Linked DNA regions of Prochlorococcus marinus XMU1406. The protein of the gene in region 2 binds, or shares a complex with, the protein of the main gene of each other region. Links are inferred from orthologs where the notes say so. Each region holds a gene or a part of one and is shown on either strand. Other genes may lie near its edges.

The links.
Region 1: the proteins of accD (region 2) and accB are in contact, whole or in part, in a solved structure (PDB 8UXZ), measured with the Escherichia coli proteins. The link is inferred for Prochlorococcus marinus XMU1406 from one-to-one orthologs.
Region 3: the proteins of accD (region 2) and accC are in contact, whole or in part, in a solved structure (PDB 8UXZ), measured with the Escherichia coli proteins. The link is inferred for Prochlorococcus marinus XMU1406 from one-to-one orthologs.

Annotation. Positions count from the first base shown.
Region 1 is NZ_JAAORG010000001.1:26,458-32,577, forward strand. The notes cover bases 349-3,233. They hold accB (acetyl-CoA carboxylase biotin carboxyl carrier protein), read left to right. Parts: upstream 349-1,480; coding sequence 1,481-1,987; downstream 1,988-3,233. Other genes in these bases: HA149_RS00125 (peptidylprolyl isomerase), read right to left, coding at 349-877; efp (elongation factor P), read left to right, coding at 921-1,481; pdxA (4-hydroxythreonine-4-phosphate dehydrogenase PdxA), read right to left, coding at 1,964-2,998; HA149_RS00145 (SDR family NAD(P)-dependent oxidoreductase), read right to left, coding at 3,019-3,233. Also shown: more of HA149_RS00125, read right to left, coding at 1-348; more of HA149_RS00145, read right to left, coding at 3,234-3,897; HA149_RS00150 (HNH endonuclease), read right to left, coding at 4,161-4,562; HA149_RS00155 (DUF6554 family protein), read right to left, coding at 4,730-5,182; HA149_RS00160 (AbrB family transcriptional regulator), read right to left, coding at 5,237-5,749; HA149_RS00165 (hypothetical protein), read left to right, coding at 5,883-6,080; HA149_RS00170 (pyridoxal-phosphate-dependent aminotransferase family protein), read right to left, coding at 6,082-6,120. UniProt on the Escherichia coli protein: This protein is a component of the acetyl coenzyme A carboxylase complex; first, biotin carboxylase catalyzes the carboxylation of the carrier protein and then the transcarboxylase transfers the carboxyl group to form malonyl-CoA.
Region 2 is NZ_JAAORG010000001.1:706,925-715,403, forward strand. The notes cover bases 2,685-5,500. They hold accD (acetyl-CoA carboxylase, carboxyltransferase subunit beta), read right to left. Parts: upstream 4,626-5,500; coding sequence 3,744-4,625; downstream 2,685-3,743. Other genes in these bases: HA149_RS04085 (Gfo/Idh/MocA family protein), read right to left, coding at 2,685-3,347; HA149_RS04090 (hypothetical protein), read right to left, coding at 3,350-3,742; HA149_RS04100 (phosphoribulokinase), read right to left, coding at 4,765-5,500. Also shown: fba (class II fructose-bisphosphate aldolase), read right to left, coding at 1-931; HA149_RS04080 (class I fructose-bisphosphate aldolase), read right to left, coding at 1,079-2,146; more of HA149_RS04085, read right to left, coding at 2,250-2,684; more of HA149_RS04100, read right to left, coding at 5,501-5,661; leuB (3-isopropylmalate dehydrogenase), read right to left, coding at 5,751-6,824; lpxD (UDP-3-O-(3-hydroxymyristoyl)glucosamine N-acyltransferase), read right to left, coding at 6,853-7,887; proB (glutamate 5-kinase), read right to left, coding at 7,908-8,479.
Region 3 is NZ_JAAORG010000001.1:67,845-73,907, reverse strand. Bases 2,888-5,715 are described here. They hold accC (acetyl-CoA carboxylase biotin carboxylase subunit), read right to left. Parts: upstream 5,063-5,715; coding sequence 3,713-5,062; downstream 2,888-3,712. Other genes in these bases: HA149_RS00320 (glycosyl transferase), read left to right, coding at 5,408-5,715; HA149_RS00335 (YggT family protein), read left to right, coding at 3,389-3,694; psbX (photosystem II reaction center protein PsbX), read right to left, coding at 3,113-3,298; HA149_RS00345 (Ycf66 family protein), read right to left, coding at 2,888-3,031. In the rest of the region: HA149_RS00355 (ABC transporter ATP-binding protein/permease), read left to right, coding at 1-1,820; HA149_RS00350 (chlorophyll a/b-binding protein), read left to right, coding at 1,829-2,104; more of HA149_RS00345, read right to left, coding at 2,105-2,887; more of HA149_RS00320, read left to right, coding at 5,716-6,063. UniProt on the Escherichia coli protein: This protein is a component of the acetyl coenzyme A carboxylase complex; first, biotin carboxylase catalyzes the carboxylation of the carrier protein and then the transcarboxylase transfers the carboxyl group to form malonyl-CoA.

The DNA.
Region 1 (6,120 bases), 680 kb from region 2 along the record:
AATGGGACCATCCTAGAGTTCCAAGTGTTGCAAAAGGTAATGTTGGCGTCTCTGTGTAAAGACCTAAATCTTCAAAAGTTTGATTATAAAAAGTCTCTTTTTCTTTAGGAATCCTAATTTCTAAGGGGACGTGACGTTCTTCGTTTGTTTCAGGATCTATGTAACCAATATCTTCACCTATTGGATCACCTGTTTGTAGTACAAAAAATTCTTCTGCTCTGTTGATAGGCAAATCTTTGTAGAAGTTTTTAGAAGATAAATCTATAAATGCTCCTGCTGTAAGTGGAGCGTTAAATCCATCCACAATAGCTTGCATATCTCCTTTGGAAGTTTTTATATTGACTTTTGCTCTGCCTAGTAATCTTGGTAAATTATCAAATTCCTGGGGAATAGAGTATGGAAATTCATTTGGTAGAAAATATTCTTCTAATCCACCTATTTTATCTAAAGCATCTCTTCGGGTCGCTATAAATGAGTATTTATCCTTTGATTTAGAGTAATCTTGAAGACTATCAAAATTTTCTTTGAGCTCTAAAAATGTTTTTTCAGCAATTTTCTTTTTATCGTTTGGTAATTCTTGAATAATTTTATTCTGGTATTTTTTTAGTAAAGATTGACATTTTGTAACAGTTTTCGTAAGAGCGGGCCATCTTCCTCCTCTCACAAGGTCACTAGTTTCTTCTAATTTGTGTTGAAGTTCTTGCAACTCAACTTGCCTTATAGGGAGTGCGTTTCTGAGGATTGCACTAGGATCTTTTACTGCATTTCCAGTAGGTAAATCAGCTAGTACTTTGATCGGTTTTATAAGAAAAACTTGTAAAATTACAATAGATAGAATTAAGAAAAGTTTGTTCTGATTTGATAAGAATTTTTGCATAGCACTCTTGCAGGTTTATGATCCTTGGGGATGTAAAACAGGAATGATTTCCAGTAACGATTTTCGCACAGGTACTACCATCGAATTGGATGGGCAAGTTTGGCGTGTTGTAGAATTTCTACATGTCAAGCCTGGCAAGGGTTCTGCTTTCGTGCGAACAAAATTAAAATCAGTTCAAAGCGGCAACGTTGTTGAAAAAACTTTTCGAGCCGGAGAATCAGTACAGCAGGCTATCCTTGAGAAGTCTAACCTGCAGCATACTTATGTGGAGTCTGGTGATTATGTTTTTATGGATATGACAAGTTTTGAAGAGACAAGACTTACCTCTGAACAAATCGGTAAAGGTGCAAAGTATTTGAAAGAGGGAATGGAGGTTAATGTAATTTTTCATAATGGTAAAGTTTTAGAAGTAGAACTTCCAATATCTATTACTTTGAAAGTTACAGAGACTGATCCTGGAGTTAAAGGTGATACTGCTAGTGGGGGCACGAAACCAGCTATTCTAGAAACAGGTGCTCAAGTTATGGTTCCTTTATTTATTTCTGTGGGAGAAATGATTAAAGTTGATACTCGTAATGACAGTTATCTAGGACGTGAAAATTAATGGCTATGAAATTAGATCATGATGACTTAAATCGCTTAATAGAGAAGATCTCTACAAGTGACATACAAGAGTTCTCGCTAGAGGGAGAAGATTTTAAACTCGAAATTAAAAGGAATGTATTTGATCAGAACCAAGTATTTAATAATTTAGTTTCTAATACTTCATTTGATAAGCAAACAATTGCTAATCAAAAAACTATGAATGATAATATTTCTGTTGTTAATGAGCCTGAAGCGCCTCAGGTAGCGCCCCTAGGACGTTCTGATCTAACTGAAATTACTTCACCTATGGTAGGGACGTTTTATAGGGCTGCAGCGCCTGGTGAGGACCCATTCGTCGAAGTAGGGAATAACGTTAAGGTCGGTCAAACTATTTGCATTTTGGAAGCAATGAAGTTAATGAATGAAATTGAATCTGAATTTAATGCTGAAATAGTAGAGATTCTCGTTGAAAATGGAACACCAGTTGAATTTGGTCAAGTTTTAATGCGTGTTAAGCAGTCTTGAATTATTAGTCATTTCTACGGCAGCCTTAATAGCCTCAATCATGCTCTGAGATTGAGCAATTCCTTTGCCAGCAATATCAAATCCCGTTCCATGATCAGGAGATGTTCTTATAAAAGGTAACCCGATTGTGGTATTGACTGAGTAATTAAGAGCTATCACTTTCATTGGTATTAAACCTTGATCATGATACATAGCAAGAATGCCATCATGCTTTTCAGCATTTTTGTCATTCCAAGCTTTTACAGAAGAATTCCAGCAACTATCTGGTGATAAAGGGCCTAATAATTCAATACCTTTATTCTTTTCGTTCCAAGTAATTAATGCATCATTGAGCCAATCTTTCTCTTCTTGACCTAAAATACCCTCTTCGCCGGCGTGAGGGTTTAATCCTGCTACTTTTAAACTAGGTTTATCGGTATAGGTATTACAAAAATCTTTGAAAAGATCCAATTTAGAGTGGATTAATTCTGTAGTTAATTTCTTGGGAACCTCAGAAAGGGCTATGTGAGTTGTAGCTAATAAAGTATTAAATCTCCAACCTGTAATTGGTGATTTAGCTGTGAATAACATGCCAACGTTTTTTACTCCACATGATTGTGCCAGTACTTCAGTTTGACCAGAGAAGTAATGACCTGCTAAAGACCATGATTTCTTGCAAATTGGTCCAGTTACAAGTGCTGAATTAGGATATTGTTTTACAATTTCTATTGCTTTTGTTAAATATTGGAAACTTGAATTGCCGTAACTTGAGTTAGAGCCATTATCTGATGAAGAAATTTCAAGATCATGTATCTTGAAATTTTTAGGATTTGCAAGGTTTTCTAATCCTAATGATCTAAGATATTTATATGTATTTTGTAGATTTTTTTTTGATCCAACTAATATAAAGTCAATATTTTTGGGTATCTGATTAGAACAAAGTGCTTTTAAAATTATTTCAGGTCCAATACCTGACTCATCTCCGACGCTTAATACTATCTGCAATATTTTATTTGTATTTTGAAAATTCATAAAAAGTTTCTAATTTTTTTTTAACTGTTCAGGTAGCAATTTTTTAACCCTAATTTATAGTTTTTATAAATTAGTTTATATCCGAGTGTTTCGCATAAAAGTTTGTTTGAAACTCTTCTATTTTCCATCCAAAAAGATTTAGCTATTGGTGACAATTCCTCTTTTGCATCTTCAAATAATATTGGCTTTGGCATTGTTAAACCAAGTAAATCGTAGCAATATTGAATAACTTCTATCTGAGAACAGGGTTCATCATCTGCAATATTAATAATTTGGTAAAACTTTAATAAATTTTTATTTTGTAATAGATAGATAATTGCATTTGTAATGTCAGCAACATGAATCCTCGAAAATATCTGATTTTTCTTTGAAATAACACGAATTTTTTTATTTTTTATCGCTTCAAAAGTTGATCGTCCAGGCCCATAAATACCTGGTAACCTAAAAATTTGAACAGGTAAACCAGATTCAATCCATTCTTTTTCACAATTTAACCTCTTATGACTTCTCTTTTGAAAAGGGTTTGGTTCATCAATTTCAGAAACCCAAGTACCCTTGGTGTCACCATAAACTCCTGTTGTAGATAAATAGCCGACCCATTCAAGAGGCAAACTTTTTAGTTCATTTTTAAGACTTCTCAGTACTGGATCTTTTCCATTTTTGTCAGGAGGGATGCAACTAAGAATATGCGTCACTCCATCAAAAATTTTTTCATCAGGGACCATATCGCTTTCACTGTCGAAAACAAAACTATTTGGATGACTGCTTGCAGATCTTGAGCTTGTTACAACAGTGCAACCGAATTTTCTAATAGTTTTTGCAAAAAAACTTCCACTGAAACCACATCCTAAGATTAAAAATTTATTTTTATTGCTGAGTAAACTTGCAGGCCTTTTCATGCTGTTCTAAAATAGTACATATGTATTAACTGATGATGAAGACAGCTCTTAAGCCCGATTTAAAATCAAAAACTTTCTGTATTAGCAAAAGTTATCCCCGTTTTATCGAGAAAGAAATAGGTGTAGTTAACTTTAAATTCTACCAAAAATTATTTGTTTTTCTTATTTCATTTTCGACAATTTTAATATTCCCAGAATCGCCAAGAGAATTGGAAAATATATGTGAAATCTATAACTCTAGAAAAATATGTAATGTTTGGTAGTCAAGCTGCTTTATATTCTGAGTTATCTTTTTCGTAACTTTCATTTTTTACCTTAAAGTTTGGATTAGCCCATTGCAGTAATCTAATAGCTAATCTTAAATCCCCTTCCAACCAAGCTCTTATAGCCATTGCTCTTCGAGGATCATAAAATTTTTGCCTTCTGTACCAATACAATGCATTTTCATCTGATTTATCCCCATTACAGGAAAGACATGCAGGGACACAGTTTTCTGTTGAACTTAATCCTCCTTGGCTTCTTGGTATTACATGGTCGATAGATTCAGATGGTTTTCCGCAATATATACAACTTTTGCCTGTAAATCTATGAATAGATTTCCGCCATTGTCTAAATCTGAACTTAGGGCATAAATCCTCTAAAAACACAGCATCATTAATATGCATTCAGACCATTTAGTTAATTGAATAATGGCCTGAATATATCAAAAGTCAATATTTAATTATTATTATTTCGCTTAAATTAGCTTGTAAAAATATAATTTAGTGTTGATAGATACAAAAGAAAGTTATTATATAACTTCTTCAAAAAATTGAAAATTCCAAAGCTTTTATTAATAGCTGTATCGTTCAAATGTTTCTTCTGAGAAATCTGCATTAGATTCTTCTAATTCTTTTTCTAATTTTTTTCTCTTATTTTCTTTTTCTTTTCTTTCTTTTTCTTTTCTTTCTTTTTCTTTTTGCAAATCTCTTATTAGCTTCCTATTTGGATGAAGTTTGTCAAGGTACTCTACACAATAGCTAAAGCTTTCTCTATCTCTAATTACTGATTCAGTAATTTGTGCTGCGGCTTGTTTAGGTGAGACTTTGAAAATTCCTCCTTTTTGTTTTTTGATATAGGTATATGCTGCATCCCAACTACTTTCATGATCATTTCCTCCATCTCTCATTGTACAGAAAATTTCCGCCCCAAATGAGCCTGCATTAACTTTTGACGTAGTAAAAACTAAAGGAGTGAATAATCCTAAAGTTAATAATATTAGTTTTTTTGGTTTAAATGTTTGCATTAAACTTTTCCACTATTTTAAAATATCTTTTTTTGTGAATATGTCTATAGAAATTTAAGATTTAATTATTCCAAATACATTCAAGCATTTCACTACTAAAGGAAGAATTAAAAGCACAGTAATTAATCTTACTGCGTGTAGAGTGGCTACTGCAGCTCCCACTCCGTATTCAGACCCTACAAGACTCATTCCACTAATTCCTCCTGGTGCGGCTCCTAGAATTGTTGTTATTACATCTATATTAAGTAATCTGCTTGTCCATAAGCCAATTGCTAATCCAGTAATAACTAAAGTAAAGGTTATTAGTATGGCTGGCCTCCATAAGTTTTGAATATCAACTAATGAGTTTTTTGTTAATGATGTACCGATAACTGTTCCAATCCCTATTTCCAAAATTGTTCTTGTGCCTATTGGCCAATCTGCTATGTCGACTTTGCCACTAATGCTAAGCATGCTTGAGCCTATTAAAGCACCTGCAAGAGGAGCCGCAGGAATTCCCGTTTTTAAAGCTAAAGCTCCAAAAATAAAACCTGCAATTAGATAATAGATTAAATTTATATTAGGCATAAATTTGAAAGACGTTTGAATATAATATTAGAAAAAAATTTTTCCGTTTAAGTTTATAGTCAAATAATATTTTTGGTTTTCTCTCGTAATGTCCCCTTTTGTTGGCATAATATTTATTAAAGCATGAATTTTTATGTCTTCACAAATTTCATATAAAGATAATAAAAACCGCATAAAGAAAAAATTATCTTTTTTTGAGGGTGGCCACCAGCTAGAAAAATTAGAGTTTGCCCTTGCAATAGCTCAAACCAACGGTGATGAACAAAAATCAATAGTTCTTAGAAAAAAGATTGTTGAATTAGGCGGAAATGTCGAAGAGCCAGGTACTTAATTTAATTTCCTTTCAGATATCTAGATACGACAACTAATGC
Region 2 (8,479 bases):
ATTTTCTAGCAGGTTTGTTGAAATGTCTTGGGTCGAAGTTTGCCTTGTCAGCAAATGCTGCTTCTCTAACCGCGGCAGTAAAAGCAAGTCTGTTATCAGTATCAATGTTGACTTTTCTAACTCCATTTCTTATTCCCTCTTGAATTTCTTCAACAGGAACCCCATATGTTTGAGGAATTTCACCACCATATTTGTTAATGATATCTAACCATTCCTGAGGGACTGAACTAGATCCATGCATTACAAGATGGGTATTTGGAAGTGCTTTATGAATTTCAGCAATTCTACTTATTGCAAGAACTTCTCCTGTAGGTTTTCTTGTGAATTTATAAGCACCATGACTTGTACCTATAGCAATAGCTAATGCATCAACTTTTGTTTTAGCAACAAAATCTGCAGCTTCGTCAGGATCAGTCAAAAGCATATCTGTAGAAAGTTCACCTTCAAACCCATGACCATCTTCTGCCTCACCTTTTCCTGTTTCTAATGAACCTAAGCAACCTAATTCTCCTTCAACACTAACTCCAACTGAATGAGCAAAATCCACTACTTTTTTTGTAACTGCAACATTATATTCGTAACTAGCGGGTGTTTTTGCATCTGCCTCTAGAGAACCATCCATCATTACTGATGTGAAACCATTTATTGCTGCTGAATAGCATGTTGATGGCTCATTACCATGGTCTTGATGCATTACCACTGGAATATTGGGATATGTTTCTGTAGCAGCAAGGATTAGATGACGTAGGAAAATTTCTCCTGCATAATTTCTTGCCCCTCTTGAAGCTTGGAGGATTACAGGACTATCAGTTTCGTATGCTGCTTCCATGATTGCTTGAACTTGCTCAAGATTATTAACATTGAAAGCTGGAATACCGTAACCATTCTCAGCAGCGTGATCTAAAAGTAGTCTTAGTGGAACGAGGGCCATAATTAAAATAAGTTAAATGCTATGTAAAGCACATGTTTCCGCGAGTTTAGTATAAAGAGGTATCAAATGTCACGTCATTAGATATACAAAATACTAAATTAAAGAAACTAATTTTATGACCCAGAGTATATTTTTAGAATTTTTTAGTTAGTAAGTGTAGCCTGCTACAAACAATTGCTCATCAGATGAAGGTTGAGATCCTGCTACATAGGCACCTTTTGAAGCTTCAGAGTTTGCTTGAGCTCTTGCTATTAATGCTTTTTGACCTCCTTCAACGTCGCTTCCTTTCCAAGCCTTTAAGCATGAGTGCTGTAATGCTCTTCCATAGGAGAATGAAACATTCCATAAAGCTTTCCTGTAAAGAGTGTTCATATTATTTAAATAAACAGAAGCAGCTTCTTCGCTTAACCCTCCTGATAAGAATACTATTCCAGGCACTGATGCAGGAACACATCTTTCCATAGTTCTGATTGTCATTTCAGCAACTTTCATAGGATCAGCCTTTGTTGGACAATCTGCTCCATTGACAGTCATAGAAGGTTTTAATAGGGTTCCTTCTAGAAAAACTCCATTTGCTTGACACGCAATATAAACCTGCTTTATTACCTCTTCTTGGACTTCAGCAGTTTTTTCAATAGTATGATCTCCGTCCATTAAAATTTCAGGTTCAATAATTGGTACCAGCCCGGATTCTTGAACTGATCTTGCATACCTTGCTAATCCCCAAGCATTCTCTTGAATTGATAGTTTTGAGGGACAACCATCATTTGTAATTTGCAGAACTGCTCTCCACTTTGCAAATCTGGCACCTTGTTCATAATATTTAGCTGCTCTTTCAACTAACCCATCTAGGCCAGAGCAAAAAGTTTCTACATCTCCTCCTCCTGGAAGTGGATTTAGGCCTTTATCAACCTTTATACCTGGAATAATACCTAAATCATTTAGTTTCTTAACCATTGACTCACCATCTTGGTGATTCTGATAAAGAGTTTCTTCGAAGAGGATTGCTCCACTTATATATTTACCAAGATCTTCTGTAGTAAAAAGCATTCCTCTATATGCCTTCCTATTGTCTTCAGTATTCTCAACGCCAATTCCAGCGAGTCTTTTACCTACTGTTTTAGTGGATTCATCTACCGCTAATATCCCTTTCCCTTTAGAAGCTAGTAATTGAGCATTTTCTTTAAGCTCATTTTTGTAATAATTTAAAGCCATTCTTTAATAATTCAGTTCAATTGATTTTTCCAGAATATGAAAAAAAAATAAAATCAATCCAATACTTTATCGGGTGATAATTGCTACTTATAAATGTATAGCCTTAAATTTTGATACTTAATCCACTTTTCGAAGATTCTCTTATGGCTTCGCAAACTTTATGACTAGCAAGTCCCTCAAATAAGCCTGGGATTACAGGTGTTCTATTAATTATACTCTTAGCCCATAAATTTTGAATTCTCAAAACTGGAGCTATTCTCCCATCAGTCCATGTTTTTTCAAAATTAAAACTTGAATCTGCAGTTAAATTTTGCATTTTATTTTCGTTATTTGAATATTTCAAATTAAAACCATGTACATAATCTTTTTGGTTTTCGCTTTTAAGAATAAGTGAACCTTCGCTCCCATATATTTCAAAACTAAATCCTCTACCATTTTTAGAAATCGATGATAAAGATACCTGACATGGAATAAGATTCGAGCTGTAGTTTGATATTTCTATATTGGCTAAACATACATCTTCACTCGTAACATCATTTAAATCAGATGAATTAGTTAAAGGTCTTTTTTTTATTGATGTTGCTAACTTGCCAGACACGTTTATTGCTTCTCCAAAAAACCAATTCAACATATCGAATGCATGAGTACCTAAGGCGCCAATAACTCCTCCACCTTTTTCTTCTAATGAATACCAATTCCAGGATCTTTTGGGGTCGGATCTACTGCCCATTAACCAATCTAATTTGACTAAATATATATCTCCTAAGATATTTTCATCAATAAGTTTTTTTGTCTGAAGGAAAAGAGGTACTGCTCTATATTCAAAATCAACACATACGCTTAAATTATTCATCAATGATATTCTCTGAAGCTCTTCAATTTCTGAGGAGGATATTGCAACGGGTTTTTCTAGAAGCAAATTTTTATTATTCTCAAGAGCTTGTTTTGCTAATTTAAATCTTGATTCAGGAGGGGTAGCAATTATAATCCCATCAATTTTTGGAGATTTAACTAATTCTTCCCAATTATGAAAGAACTCTAATCCAGTTTCTTTTTCTAGTATCGATTTTTGCTTAGTCTCATAATGATAAATAGCTACAGGAGTTAAATAATCAGACTCTTTTAATGCCTCTAAATGGACTTTTTTACCAAACCCTAATCCAGCTATTGCTATTTTTAATTTTTTATTTTTAGTATTCATTCTTATCTATTAATAAACTCTGAACAACTATTTTCAATAACAACATCTATTAGTTCATCATTATTAGAAGTTCGCCATTTTGAATTAAATTTAGGGATTCCATTTATTGAAGTATCTTTGAACTTTTTTTCATCGCAATTAATTCTCATTACATAAAGTGATAACTCTCCATCATCATCAGAATTAGTTGGATTTTTAAAGAACTTTGTCAAAACACTTATTTCATTATTTGGAAGCTGCTTAATACTCCCTTTGTCAAGCCATTCTTTCCCTTCATTATTTTCTTTTAGTAGGACCCAGTCAACATTTCCTATTCCATAAGAATATGGAGCAAAATTTAAAATAAAAAATAAAAGGCTTAAAGAAAAATAAAAGAAATTTGAAATAATTCTCATATTATATATTTGCTTTTGCAAGTTTTTTTACACCATGAATTTTTAAAATTTTAGTCAGAGTATCTTTGAGATCTTTCCTTCTAACTATTACATCAACAAAACCATGCTCAAGCAGATATTCAGCTGTTTGAAAATTATCGGGTAATTTTTCTCTTAATGTTTGTTCTATAACTCTTCTTCCAGCAAATCCAATAAGAGCTTTAGGTTCCGCCAAAATTAAATCACCTAACATTGCAAAGCTTGCTGTTACCCCCCCAGTGGTTGGATGAGTTAATAAGGGCATATAAAGAAGATTTTTTTCTTTATGTTTTTTTAGTGCTCCAGATATTTTTGCCATTTGCATGAGACTTAACATGCCTTCTTGCATCCTTGCTCCACCTGATGCGCAAACAATAAGAATTGGAAAATTTTCTAAAGTTGCTCTTTCAATTATCCTTGTAATTTTTTCACCAACTACTGAACCCATGGATCCTCCCATAAATCTAAAATCCATAACAGCTAATGCTAAAGGCATTGAATTTACAGAACAGATACCTGTTACGACTCCATCTCTTAAACCTGTGCCTGCTTGACTTTCTTTAATTCGATCAGCATATGATCTTCTATCTTTAAAACCTAAAGGATCTGTAGGACTTAGTGAACTATCAAACTCTTCGAATGAATTTTTGTCAGCAATTATATTTATCCTTTCATCGCTATTTATCCTATTGTGGTGCCCGCAATTACTACAAACATTGAAATTTGTAATTAGGTCTTTTCTATAGGCTACTTGCGAACATTCTGAACATTTAACCCACAAACCATCTCCCTCATCAGTATCTTGCGAAACTTTCCCAACAAATTGATCTTTACGCCTTGCGGCAAACCAGTCGATTAATGACACAACGTTTACTGTTTTTTCTATTTAAATCTAAATAAGGTACTTTTATCAAGAAAGATATATAAAAATTTGAGATCCTTTAGATTAAAAACTACTCAAAGTAAAAAATGTAATGATTTGAGTTGATAATCGAAATTAATTATTATTTATTTTTCTCCTCAATCATTTTATGAATTATTGGAGTGAGAATTAGTTCCATTGCGAAACCCATTTTTCCTCCATTTACAACGATACTTGTTGGACTTGACATAAATGAATCGTTAATCATTCCAAGCAAGTATTGAAAATCAATCCCCCATTTCTCTCTTGCCCCTTTTCTAAAATGTATGATAACAAAGCTCTCATCAGGAGTTGGGATATTCCTGCATATGAAAGGATTAGAAGTGTCAATTGTGGGAATTCTTTGGAAATTAATATCAGTTTTGCTGAATTGTGGGCAGATGTGATTTATATAATCAGGCATTCTTCTCAATATAGTATCCACAATGGTTTCCGCTGAGTAACCTCTTTCTGCGTTATCTCTATGGATTTTTTGAATCCACTCTAAATTTGTAATTGGAACAACACCAACAAGTAAATCAGCATAAGATGCCACATTGTATCCATCACCTTCTACCCCGCCATGCAAACCTTCATAAAAAAGTACGTCTGTTCCCTCAGGAATATCTTCCCATGGAGTAAATTGTCCAGGTTCCAAGGATGTCCCTAGCCTTGTATTGTGCTCTTCTGCTTCTTCAAGACTATGTAGATAATATCTTTTCTTTCCTCCTCCAGTTTCACCATAGATTTTAAAAAGTTCTTCTAGCTTGTCAAAAAGATTAGCCTCTGGACCAAAATGAGAGAAATTTTCACCTTTTGAAAGAGCGTCTGCCATAGCTTTTTTCATATGCATTCTTTCAAATCTGTGGTAACTATCACCTTCTACAACTGCAGGAACAATATCTTCTCTGGCAAAAATATGCTCAAAGGCTCTTTTTACTGTACTTGTTCCTGCTCCTGAAGATCCTGTTACAGCAACTACTGGATGACGTTTTGACATTTTTTAAAAACAATATCTAATGATTCTGACAGGTCATATGCCAACTTTATGTTTTACTTAAAAATATTTTTTTATTTATTAATTTTTTTTTAAATTTCATCCATTATTTTATCTCCGATTTCACTGCAAGATAAAACTTCAGGAGACCCATCAGCTAAATCTGCTGTTCTAAATCCTTTTGATAAAACTTTATCAACGGCAGTTTCTAAATTTTTTGCAGCTTCTTCTTCATTTAATCCAATTTTTAACATCATGGAAGCAGATAAAAGCATTGCTATAGGATTCGCTATGTTTTTACCTGCTATATCGGGAGCGGAACCATGAACAGGTTCAAAAACTCCTGGGCCATTATTGTTTAGAGAAGCAGATGGAAGCATACCAATGGAACCAGTTAACATTGCGGCTAAATCGCTTAGAATGTCTCCAAATAAATTACTAGTTAAAATTACATCAAATTGACCAGGATCTCTAACTAATTGCATTGCCGCATTATCAACGTACATATTGCTTAGAGATATATTTTTATCTTTTGAGATGATATTTAAAACTGTATCTCTCCACAATTGACTAACCTCAAGAACGTTTGATTTATCAACAGAACATATTTTTTTAGTTCTTTGGTTAGCAATTTTTATTGCTATTTCAGTTATTCTCTCTATTTCTGCCGAATCATAAACCATTGTATTGAAAGCTTTTGGGATTTTTGTATTTGTGATATGTCCTCTTGGTTTTCCAAAATAAATTCCCCCTATTAATTCTCTTACAACAATAAGATCTACATGCTCTACGATATCCTTTTTTAATGTACTTGCATCTAATAGAGATTTTCTTATTTTGACAGGCCTGATATTTGCGAAAAGGTTTAGGGCAGATCTTAACTTAAGTAACCCACTTTCTGGTCTTAATTCTCTTGCAAGAGAGTCATATTTAATATCTCCAACACATGCTAAAAGTACAGCATCACTTTTTTTGCATTGATCTAGTGTCTCATCTGGAGCAGGAGTCCCATATTTTTCATAAGCTATCCCTCCAAATAATTTTTCAATAATCTCAATATCGAAGTTATGATTTTTTGAAAGCTTTTTTAAAACTTTTTTTGAAACTTCTGAAATCTCTGGTCCAATTCCGTCACCTGACAATAAAACAATCTTATATTTCTTCATTTAAATTTTTGTTTAATAGAACAATAAATTATTGCTTGTCTAATTGTCTAAGTTTTTTTGCTATTTCAGGTAATTTTTTAAAAATACTTGAACTCCTTAGCCATGATTTATTATCCATCGCAGGGAAACCACTAATTACCTTGCCATCTTCTATGTCACAATGGATCCCGCATTTTGAACTCGCTATGACATTATTACCAACTTTTACTCTATTATTAACTCCTACTTGCCCTGCCAAAATAACACCATCTCCAATATTTGCTCCCCCAGCGATACCAACTTGAGCTGCAAATGCACAATTCTTACCAATCTTAACCCCATGACCTATTTGTACTAAATTATCCAACTTTGTTCCCTCATCAATAAAAGTAAACCCTACTGCGGGTCTATCAATACAGCAATTGGTTCCAATTTCTACAAAACTCATTATTTTTACGCCACCTTTTTGAGGCATCTTTACCCATTTGCCATCTTTAGGAATGAAACCAAATCCCTCGGAACCAATAACAGAATTCGAATTAATTACACAATTATTTTTTAGAGTGGTATTTTCGTAAATAACACAATTTGGATGAATTATATTATTATCTCCAATTCTTACATTTCCTAAAATTGATGATCCAGGAAGAATATGATTTTTATCACCAATTACAGTATTTTCTCCGATATAGACATTAGGTCCAATATAGCAATCTGCTCCAATAATTGCTGTTTTATCTATGACGGCTGAAGCGTGAATCCCTGGTATGAAATTGATCTTTTTGTATAAACAATTCAATACCTCTGCAAATGCAATTCTAGGATTTTTAACAATTATGTTTGATATATTGAGTTTCTTTAGGATACTAACGATTTCATTGTTATTAGTGGTTATTATTGCTGATGCTTTAGTTTGATCTAATTGTTCTTTAAGGATATTATTTTCTTCTAAAAAAGATATTTGATGGTTATCTGCAGCATCTAATGAGGCAGCATCATCTATATTTAAATCTTCTACAATATTGGCACTAATAAAATTTGAATTTCCTTTTTTTATTAGATCTACTAAATCACTTAAAAGCATTTGTCAGTTTTAAATTTTTTCTAAGAGAGAGCAAGAACATCTCTGTGTACGACAATTATCGAGGAGTTGTTATTTTCATTATTATTTAAGATACTTCTCAATTTGTCGCTACTTATTGATACTAAACCTTTTGCAACTTCTTTATCATTTGCATTTACGATTTTAACTGCCTGATTAACCGTAAAGTTACCCTCTACATTTTTAACACCAACTGCTAAAAGTGAAGCACCTTTTTTTTTAATTGCAAAAGAAGCTCCATCGTCCAAAGTAATTTTTCCTACGGTCTGAATCGCATGTGAAAGCCAACTTTTCTTGTTTCCTATAGGTTTTTCTACAGGATAAAATAAGGTTCCAATTTTATTATCATTAAAAATTTCAATTAAGTTTTTTTTATTAGTTCCATCAACTAGTTGGACTTCAACTCCTCCTTTTGTTGCTATTTCTGCAGAAATTAGTTTTGTAGAAATTCCTCCTTTTCCCCATTCGTTATTTGGATTTTGAATATTTTTATCTTTAATTTCCTTTAACTCACTATTATGAACCTCTTTAATAGGATGTGCATCTTTATTATTACGTGGATCTTTTGAGTATA
Region 3 (6,063 bases), 640 kb from region 2 along the record:
GTCTTACAGGAATAATCAGTTTTTTTGAAAGCTTCCAACCAATTTTTATTGAAAAGTATTTCGGAGGTGTAGTAAATACTGTCAATTCAATTTGGGCTGGAAGCTGGGGATTGCTTTTCTCTGCCTTATTTCTAATTGGATCAGGGAGCTTTTTTAGCTTAAGACGTCAATTAAAAAACAGAAGATGGCTACATTGGTTATTCCTTGCGATAATTGTATTAATGCTTCTAGCTGTAAACGGAATAAACGCAGGTATTGGATTCATTGCAAGAGATTTAACAAATGCTTTAGTAGAAAAACAAGAAGATGGATTTTATCGGATATTGGGTATTTACGCTTGTTGTTTCGCTGTGGCTCTACCAATACGTGTTTCTCAAATATTTTTTACATATAAGTTAGGAATAATTTGGAGAGAATGGCTTTCAAAAAGTTTAGTCAAAGATTACATGACTAATAAAGCTTATTACCAACTAAATCCCAATGATGAAGAACAAACTGATGTAGATAATCCTGATCAAAGAATCACAGATGATACACGAGCTTTTACCGGGCAAAGTCTCTCTTTTACATTAGGTATTTTTGATGCCCTACTAACATTTTCACTTAATATTCTTATTTTATGGAGTATTAGTACAACACTTACTTTTTCTTTATTTGGTTACGCTGCCTTTGCAACTTCTATCCTTTTAATTGCTGGAAAAAATCTTGTAAAGATTGACTTTGATCAACTCAGATATGAAGCTGATTTTCGATATGGCTTAGTACATATAAGAGATAATGCTGAATCAATAGCCTTTTACTCTGGGGAGAACCCTGAGCGAAGTGAAACTGAAAGACGCCTAGGTGAAGTGGTGAGAAACTTTAATTTACTGATTATATGGAGAGTAATAATAGATGTCATGAGAAGATCCATTAATTATGCTGGAAATTTCTTTCCATATTTAATAATGGCAATCCCTTACTTTAAAGGTGAAATTGATTATGGACGCTTTATTCAGGCAAGCTTTGCATTTGGAATGGTTGAAGGTTCATTATTTTTCATTGTTAATCAAATCGAAGAACTTGCGAAATTTACTGCTGGTATTGGCAGATTAGAAGGATTCCAATCAAAAGTTGAATCCATTAGTCAAACCAACCCAACAAGCAATCAAAACGTTATTTCTGATTACCCCTCGATTCTTATTAATAATGCTGACCTTTGCCCTCCAGGATCAAATAAAACAATAATTAAAAATTTAAATTTGAGCATCGACAATAATCAATCACTTTTGGTTGTAGGACCATCTGGGTGCGGAAAAACATCTTTACTAAGAATGATTAGTGGTTTATGGGAACCCGATCAGGGAGTAATTAAAAAACCAAAAATTGGGGAATTATTATTCATACCTCAAAAACCATATATGTTACTTGGTTCTTTAAGGGAACAATTATGTTATCCGACAGAAGTTAAGAAATTTAGTGATGAACATCTTACTTCTGTACTTCATGAAGTAAATTTAAAGACCCTAGTGGACAGGTATCCTAATCTTGATATCAAACAAGATTGGCCACGAATTCTTTCCCTAGGCGAGCAACAAAGATTGGCTTTTGCAAGACTCTTACTAAATTCTCCAAGATTTGCAGTACTTGATGAAGCAACAAGTGCTTTAGATATTAACACTGAAAAAAAACTATATAGTTTACTAAAGGAACGAGAACTTTCTCTTATTAGTGTTGGACATAGACCTAGCTTAAAAGATTTTCACGAGAATATTTTAGAATTAAATGGACAAGGAGACTGGAAATTATTGACTTCTGATAAGTATAATTTTAAAGATTAACAAAAAAAATGAATCCTAAAGAAGAACAAACTAACTCAGAAACCACTAATTTAGAGAATGAGAGTTCTATAGAACAGAATAAAGATCCAAATTACATTAATGAACAAATTGGCGACAATAAAGTAGATGAAAAATCTATAGAAATTAAAGATGAATATAAATTTGGATGGAGTAGTTATTCTGAAATAACTAATGGAAGATTTGCAATGATTGGCTTCCTTGCAATAATATTGATTGAATTATTTAGTAAACAATCGTTTTTAAAATGGGCAGGAATCTTATAATTAATCATCAAATCTAGAACTGTTATCTCTAGGTTTCTTCTTGTTTGTTCCAACGTTATATCTACTATTTTGATTTTTTGAACTTGATCTAGCTTGAGAGCTTACTCTACGAGTCTCACGCGGTTTTTTGGCTGGATTAGCATCTTTAAATGAAGCATCTTCTACTTGAGCTGTTGAAGTTTGCTGCCTAATAGGGGATCGAGTAGGTTTCTTTCTAGATGGAGAATCACCTGGAGCAGAAATATTATCTTGTCTAGAAACTGTACGATTCATTCTGGGCCTTGACCCTGTTTTAACCTCATCGCGAGATGAATTTCTTCTCTCACCAAAATTATTTGTTTCTTGTTGTTTACTATTTCTATCTCCAGCAGTCTGTCTTCTCCTTCTTATAGGTTCGTCATTTTCAAACTGACTTATTTCCCTTGTAGATGGCCTACTTCTACTTGCTGCAGCAGAGGGTATAGCTCTTGAAACATTCCTCCTACGAGATCTCCCTTCCGTATAGTCTTCTTCAAATTCATCTTCTTGAGGTTTAAATCTTCTGGATGGCCTATCAGATTCTTCAAACCTATCATAATCATCATTAAATCGGCCTCTAGAATTTCTGGGCACATCAGAAATAGGATCATCATCAAAATAAGATGACCTTCTAGCTTGATCAGTAGCAACTCCCCTCAATCGCACACTTTCATATGCGAAAAAAACTGTAGTTCCTGCTAATAAAAACTGACCAAACTGAAGGATAGGATCTAACCTCCAGCCTTGAAAAAATAATATTCCTCCGCACAAAAGTCCAATTGCTGCGAAGAAAACATCATAATCCCTTGCCAAGGCAGGCTTAAAGGACCTCAAAAAATAAAGGCCTCCTCCACATACAGCGAGAACTATACCAACAATACTGGCCCAATTGAGACTAGCATTGACCACATTCTTTCTCCAAAAATTTATTTTTAAAAAGGGTTACTTATATGCCCTATATATATAGTGTACTTAAAACTTCTACAAAAACTAGCGTCTTCCAGTAGAAGTACGATCGAGTGAATCTTTCTGGCTGACAAAAATCAAAAATGCAGTGGCTGGAATAACGATAAGTAAGGCAGCGGCAATAAAACTACCAATCATTCCAACTGCGGAATTATTTGCAACTTCAGCAGAAAAATCTGCGACTAGTAATAAATTAGAGATTGGAAACACTTTTTAAATATTAAATTCTCAATTTATAATACGAATTAAATACGTTTGAATGGGTTATTTATTAAGATGAATTAAACAATTGTGATTTCATTGCTTGTAAATTCTCTTCAAATTTTAGATATTAGTTTAGGAATTTCTCTTTCATATCTAACTATAGTTTTTCTAATAAGATTAATACTTACTTGGTACCCAAAAATTGATTTAAATAAAGGTTTTTTGTTATTAATTTCAATACCATCAAGTTCTATTCTTAATTTAACAAGAAAACTAATTCCTCCAATTGGAGGCGTTGATGTTGGCCCCGTAATTTGGATCGGAATTATAAGCTTTTTAAGAGAAATTTTAGTTGGTCAGCAAGGGCTTATAAAACTTGCAATGCATACTCATATTTCATAGAAATCATTTAATTATTTCTCAGTAATTTGGCAATAATTCTTCTTCTACATATTTAGTATGTATCTTACCCTGCTTAAATTTAGATTTATTCAGTAAGGTTAGATGAAAATTAATTGTTGTTGGAATACCAGTTACTGCACATTCATTTAAAGCCCTATTCATACGTTTAATTGCAGTATTACGATCTTTTCCCCAGACTATTAATTTACCAATTAATGAGTCATAGAAAGGAGGTATTTCATAGCCTGTATAAACATGACTATCCACCCTTACACCAGGGCCACCAGGTGGAAGCCACCCAGTTATTTTTCCAGGTGATGGTCGGAAATTGTGAGAGGGATCTTCAGCATTGATTCTACATTCAATGGCATGGCCGTTTAAATGGATATCATCCTGATTAAATTCCAAGTTTGCTCCGCTTGCAATTTTAATTTGCTCAGCTATTAAATCAACTCCTGTAACCATTTCAGTAACAGGATGTTCAACTTGAATCCTAGTATTCATTTCCATAAAATAAAAATTATTATCATCATCAACTAAAAATTCAACTGTCCCCGCTCCTTCGTAGCCGATACTTTTTGCAGCAGCAATAGCTGCGTTCCCCATTTTTTTTCTTAGCTCAGTATTAATTGCAGGACTAGGAGACTCTTCTAGTAACTTCTGATGTCTTCTTTGAACTGAACAATCTCGCTCTCCTAAATGAACAACATTACCCGACCTGTCAGCCAAAATTTGAATTTCTACATGTCTTGGCTTCTTTATAAATTTCTCCATATATAAACCATCATTACCAAAAGCTGCTTCTGCTTCGCCTTGAGCTGCTTTAAACATTTTTTCAAGATTATCAGAGTTTTCAACCAACCTCATACCTCTTCCACCTCCTCCAGCAGTCGCTTTAATAATTACCGGATAGCCAATATCATCTGCCAATTTATAAGCCTCATCAACATTTGATAACAAGCCTTTACTACCAGGTACTGTTGGAACTCCAACTGCTTCCATAGTTTCTTTAGCTGTAGATTTATCTCCCATAGATCTAATAGCTTTAGAAGATGGGCCAATAAAAACTATGCCATGATCGTTACACATCTCAGCAAATTTATCATTTTCCGCAAGAAATCCATAACCAGGATGAATAGCATCAACTCCTCTGGATGTAGCAGCAGCAAGTATATTTGGAATATTTAAATAACTCTTATTACTTAATGAATCTCCGACACAAACCGCCTCATCAGCAAGCTGAACATGCAATGCTTTTTTATCTACAGTGCTATAAACTGCAACGGTTGCAATACCTAGTTCTCTACAACTTCTGACAATTCGTAAAGCTATTTCTCCACGATTAGCAATTAAAACTTTTTCAACCATTATGAAAATAAAATTGAAGAAATGAAATGACTTAAAATAAAAAATTATTTGCCAAAGTATTCAACAAAATTTTTTAGTGATCAGAGGACATTTTTTACAATACAACCTAAAACGTTATATATGTATAAATATTTGTTTTATGCAATAGAAAAATTATTCATCTTATTCAAAAAACTCTTTTCAAACTACATGCTTATTTCAGCCAATAATGTATGATATTTTTAAGGTTTAGGTATCTCTCGGTTGCTGAAAACCCTTTGCGGACGTGGCGGAATTGGTAGACGCGCACGTCTAAGGAGCGTGTGGCTTCGGCCTTGCGAGTTCAAGTCTCGCCGTCCGCATTTAATGTATTCTGGTTTAACTGCAATGAATAAAAAATCAGTTGCAGTAGTTATAATTTCCAATGGTCCTGGTGAATTAACGACATGGGTGAATCCTTTAGTGGATGAGCTTAACAAAATAAATAAATCAAAAGGAGATGGCGATAAACACGATTTCACTCTGAGGTTAGTTCTTGTTCCTTGCCCAAATGCCACTGGTAAAGAATTTTTAGTTGCAAATTCATGGAATAAATTCGAATTAATTACAAAATCAAAAAGTTTTTGGAAATTATTAATAAAGCCACATTCTTTTGCTTATTGGCCAAAAAAAGGGGTAGTTATTTTCCTGGGTGGGGATCAATTTTGGAGCATTTTATTAGCTAAAAGATTAGGTTATTTAAATATCACTTATGCTGAATGGGTTTCGCGATGGCCTAAATGGACCAACGAAATTGCTGCTATGAATGTAAAAGTAAAAGAGTTAATACCAAAAAAATATAAATATAAGTGTAAAGTAATTGGCGATTTGATGGCAGATATCAAACTTAATAGCGAAATATCATTAAAAAATAAAGAAAAACACTACATTGCATTGTTGCCTGGTTCTAAGAAAGCAAAGCTTTCTATTGGAATTCCTTTCTTTTTAGAAGTTGCTGATCATATCGCTGAAGAAAATCAAAA